Regions from separate parts of the Massilia sp. METH4 genome, predicted to be linked through region 2. Evidence: predicted binding sites of a transcription regulator. Region 2 holds the regulator's gene; the other holds the start of a gene.
The links. Region 2 encodes LexA, which represses DNA repair genes until DNA is damaged. Its sites were predicted from a motif close to ACTGTATNNNNATACAGT; they were not measured.
Positions count from the first base shown of each region.

Region 1 (2,199 bases), 180 kb from region 2:
GTTTGCCATCTTCGCCGCCCTCGGTGCTCCACGGCAGCGCCAGCTCGCCGGGCGCCAGTTCGTCGGGGTGCGGCAGGTACAGGAAGGAGGGCAGCAGCGGCAGGTTTTCCACGGTGCCCGGGGCGGTCAGCTGGGGCACGCCCAGCACGGACTGCTGCGTCTTCTCGCCATCGCTGGCGGCCAGGTCGACATAGGACAGCGCGCTGTGCGTGGTGCCAAGGTCGATGCCGATCGCGTAGCGCGCGATGTTACCAGTGTCCTTGGTCGTGTCGTTCACAGTTCCACCTCCGCCGGCGCCAGGATCTTCGCATCGTGCGCCTCGGCCAGCTTCGGCAGGCGCACGCCGGTGGCGCGCCAGCCGCGGTGGCTCAGCGTGCCTTTGAACGGCGGCTTGCCCACCACGTTGCCGGTCAGGCGCACGGCGGCGGCATCGAAGCCTTCTTCCAGCGTCACGCGGCTGCCTTCGGCTTCGGCGCGCGCCGGTTCGATCGTGAAGTGTTCCTTCAGCACCTTGCTGCACCCCTCGTGCACGACGCGCGCCGCGGCGCCGATGTCGGCATCGGAGTAGCCGGCCAGGTTTTCCTGCGTGAAGTCGATCAGGCGCGCTTCGCGCTGCAGCAGCGACAGCAGTTGCAGAGCCGCGTCCGGCGTGGCTTCGCGCAGCGGCGGCGCGACAGGCGCGGGCGCGGGTGCAGGAACAGGGGCGGGTGCCGGAGCAGGCGCGGGCGGCGCGGCCACCGGGCCGACCTGGTCGTTCTGGTAACGGGCGGCGAACTCGGCATTACCCAGCGTCTTGAAGAAGGCGCTGAACGCCAGCGGAATCCTGGCCAGGAAGGACGGAGTAGTCGTAGTCATATTGCTCTTGTAGGGTGGGGTCCGGACCGGTGCCGGACGGGCAATTGCGAATCATACCAGTTGGCGTCTAGTCAACGCACGCGCGGCGGTTGCAAGCCCTTGAAAACGGGCCTAGAATACTGTATATACATACAGTAATAGTGAAACGCGGAGTTCTTCATGCACCGAGACAATTTCGATCCCCAGGCCGAGCAAGTCATCATGATGCCCCGTTCGCTGCGGGCGCTGAAAGGGCGCGGCGCGGTCACGAACCTGCAGGGGCGCTATGAAGTGAACGTGCGCGAAGCGTTCGACGACGGCTGGCTGCGCGAAGACGAGGAACCGCGCACCTGGCGCACCCACGTCACCGAGGAAACGGCGAAGTCGATCCTGTCGCGCAACCAGTCCCCGGATATTCCGTTCGGGGTGTCGCTGAACCCGTATCGGGGCTGCGAGCATGGCTGCATCTATTGCTTCGCCCGGCCCTCGCACAGCTACCTGGGCCTGTCGCCGGGGCTCGATTTCGAGAGCAAGCTGTATGCGAAGGTCAACGCGCCGGATCTGCTGCGCAGCGAGCTGTCGAAACCCGGTTATACGGTCGAGCCGATTGCGCTCGGCGTCAATACCGATGCCTATCAGCCGGTGGAGCGGGAATTGCAAATCACGCGCCGCGTGCTCGAGGTGTTGCAGGAGTGCCAGCACCCGGTGGGGCTGATCACGAAATCGTCGCTGATCGAGCGCGATATCGACATTCTTGCGCCCATGGCCGAAAAGCGGCTGGCGGCGGCGTCGATCACGCTGACCACGCTCGATCCGAAGATCGCCCGCACGCTGGAACCGCGCGCTGCGGCGCCCGAGCGGCGCCTGCGCACCATCCGCACGTTGGCCGAGGCTGGCATTCCCGTCGGCGTGTCCGTCGCACCGATCATCCCCTTCGTCACGGAACCGGAAATCGAAAAGATCATCGAGGCGGCATTCGATGCCGGCGCCGTGCAAGCCAGCTACGTGGTGCTGCGGCTGCCGTGGGAAGTCAACCCGCTGTTCAAGGAATGGCTGGAGGCGCATTTCCCCGAGCGGGCGCAGCGGGTGATGAACCGGGTGCGCGAAATGCACGGTGGGAAGGATTACGATGCCACGTTCGCCACCCGCATGGCCGGCCAGGGGCTGTGGGCCGACCTGATACGCCAGCGTGTCGAAAAAGCCACGCAGCGTTGCGGCATGGCGGGGCGCGGTACGCGTTTCAAGCAGCTCGATTGCACGCTGTTCCGGCGGCCGGTCGTGGTGCCGCCGCAGGGAGCGAAGGCGAAGCGGGCAGAGGCGATGGGGCAACTGAGCCTGTTCTAACACGCGCGCCCTTGAAGGCGC
Region 1 is NZ_CP146614.1:5,833-8,031, reverse strand. It holds gene V6Z91_RS00050 (Hsp70 family protein) at 1-277, opposite strand, end outside; gene V6Z91_RS00045 (DUF2760 domain-containing protein) at 274-855, opposite strand; gene V6Z91_RS00040 (PA0069 family radical SAM protein) at 1,057-2,178, shown strand.
Region 1: the regulator LexA is predicted to act here: its motif matches at 974-991, upstream of V6Z91_RS00040 (PA0069 family radical SAM protein).

Region 2 (2,199 bases):
TGGAGAAGGGCATTCCGGTCGTGCAGCTGACGGTCGGCGGCGCCACTTATCCATTCACGTTCGACATCGGCTCGTCGCGCACGCTGCACCTGACGCAGGAGGTGATGGCCAAGATCCCCAACCTGAAACTGACGGGCCGGAAAGTGAAAAGCGCCGACCTGGCCGGCAAGGTGCGCGAGGAGGAGGAATTCGTGATTCCCGACCTCGTCGTGAACGGCGTCTCGTTCGGCGAAGTGACGGGAGTGTCCCACGAGCCGTGGGGCTTGAGCATCGGCGAGGGTGCCGGGCCGCCGCCGCATTCCGTCGTCGGCCTCGGCCTGTTCGCGCGGCAGCCGTTCGTCTACGACCAGTCGAGCCGCACGCTGCGCTTCGGCGCGCCGCTCGACCCGGGGCCCGGCTGGCAGGCGCTGCCGCACGAGCGGGTCCATGAAAGCATCGTTGTCGCGCTGGCGAACGAGCGGGCGCGCTACCGCCTGGTGTTCGATTCGGCAGCGAATATTTCTCTGGTCAAGCCGCAGGCCGTGGAAAGACAGAAAGACCAGCGCTCGCCATGCGACCTGTTCGGGCCCGACAAGCCGTGCCAGACGGTAACGGTGGCGTTGCCGGGCGGCGTGGCGATCCAGCCCTACCTGATGCCGCTGCCCGACTTCTTCCAGCCGGACGGCATCCTGGGCGCCGACTTCTTCGGCCGCTATGCCGTGTTCGTGGACCAGGCCAACGGCAATGTCGCGGTGCGGCCGCCGTCGAAATAGGCGGCTGGCCGAGAGCCGGCGGCAGGACGATGCGGCAGCTGGAAGAGCGCCGCAGCACGCACCTGCCGAAATGAACCTGCCGAAATGAACCTGCCGGAATGACGTGCAAAGAAAGCGCGCCGCGGCGTGGCCGCAGCACTTGCGAAACGCGTGCTCGGCCGGCTAGTGCAAGCCGGCCACGGCAGGGGAAACGGTGACGATCAGTGCCGATTCAGCGCTTCACCAGTGCCAAAGCAGGTGCTGATCAGTGCCAGGTGCGCAGCAGGCCGACGGCCAGGCCTTCCAGCGCGAATTCGTCTTCCGGCGTGACCGTGATTACCTTGAAGTCCGGGTTTTCCGGCAGCAGTTCGATCGTGGAACCGGTGCGGCGGTAGCGCTTGACCGTCACTTCGTTGCCGATGCGCGCCACCACGATCTGGCCATTCTTGGCGTTGTCGACCTTTTTCACGGCCAGCAGGTCGCCGTCCATGATGCCCACGTCGCGCATCGATTCCCCGCGGACCTTCAACAGGAAATCGGGCTTCGCGGAAAACAGGGCCGGGTCGACGCTGTAGCTGTTTTCCAGGTTTTCCTGTGCCAGGATCGGCGAACCGGCGGCCACGCGGCCGATCAGCGGCAGCTGCATCAGCAGGCCGGCCGGCACTTGCGGAAGCTGGTCGGAAAGCGCGGGTGCCGGGCCCGACGAGGCCCCGGCGGACGGCGCGACGCGCTCGCCCAGCAGCCGGATGCCGCGCGAGGTGCCCGCGGTGATCTCGATCGCGCCCTTGCGCGCGAGCGCCTTCAGGTGTTCCTCGGCCGCATTGGCCGACTTGAAACCCAACTCGGCGGCAATCTCGGCGCGCGTCGGCGGGAAGCCGGTGGACTCGATGGCATCCCTGATCAGGTTGAGAATTTGTTCCTGCCTTGCGGTGAGCTTGATCATGATGCGATATCTGTGTATATAGACAGCCTGTATTTTTGTACAGTACCAAATGGAATGCAAGGGGAAACGTGCTTCAGTTGTGAAAAAATTCTGAAAAACCCGTGACAGGCACCGGTTTTCTGGAAATATTTCCTGCAGCGCCCTTTCCGAGGGGGCGCATGACTGGGGCCTGGCTGCACCGGCAGATGGCTCGCAGCCGGGTCTGGCGCCAGCTTGGCGGCTGGTAATCCCCCTAAAAACCTGCTATGCTTGCGGGCTTACCTCTTCCCACACCCGTCATGACGCCGGGGTGGGCTATCAACAGTCCTTAAGGGAGTTTGCATGCGTCACTACGAAATCGTATTTATCGTCCATCCGGACCAAAGCGAGCAAGTGCCCGCGATGATCGAACGTTACAAGGCCAGCGTGACCTCGCGCGGCGGTAACGTGCACCGCGTGGAAGATTGGGGCCGCCGTCAAATGGCGTACTCGATCCAGAAGCTGGCCAAGGCACACTACATCTGCATGAACATCGAGTGCGACAAC
Region 2 is NZ_CP146614.1:185,049-187,247, reverse strand. It holds gene V6Z91_RS00910 (hypothetical protein) at 1-752, shown strand, start outside; gene lexA (transcriptional repressor LexA) at 997-1,674, opposite strand; gene rpsF (30S ribosomal protein S6) at 1,996-2,199, shown strand, end outside.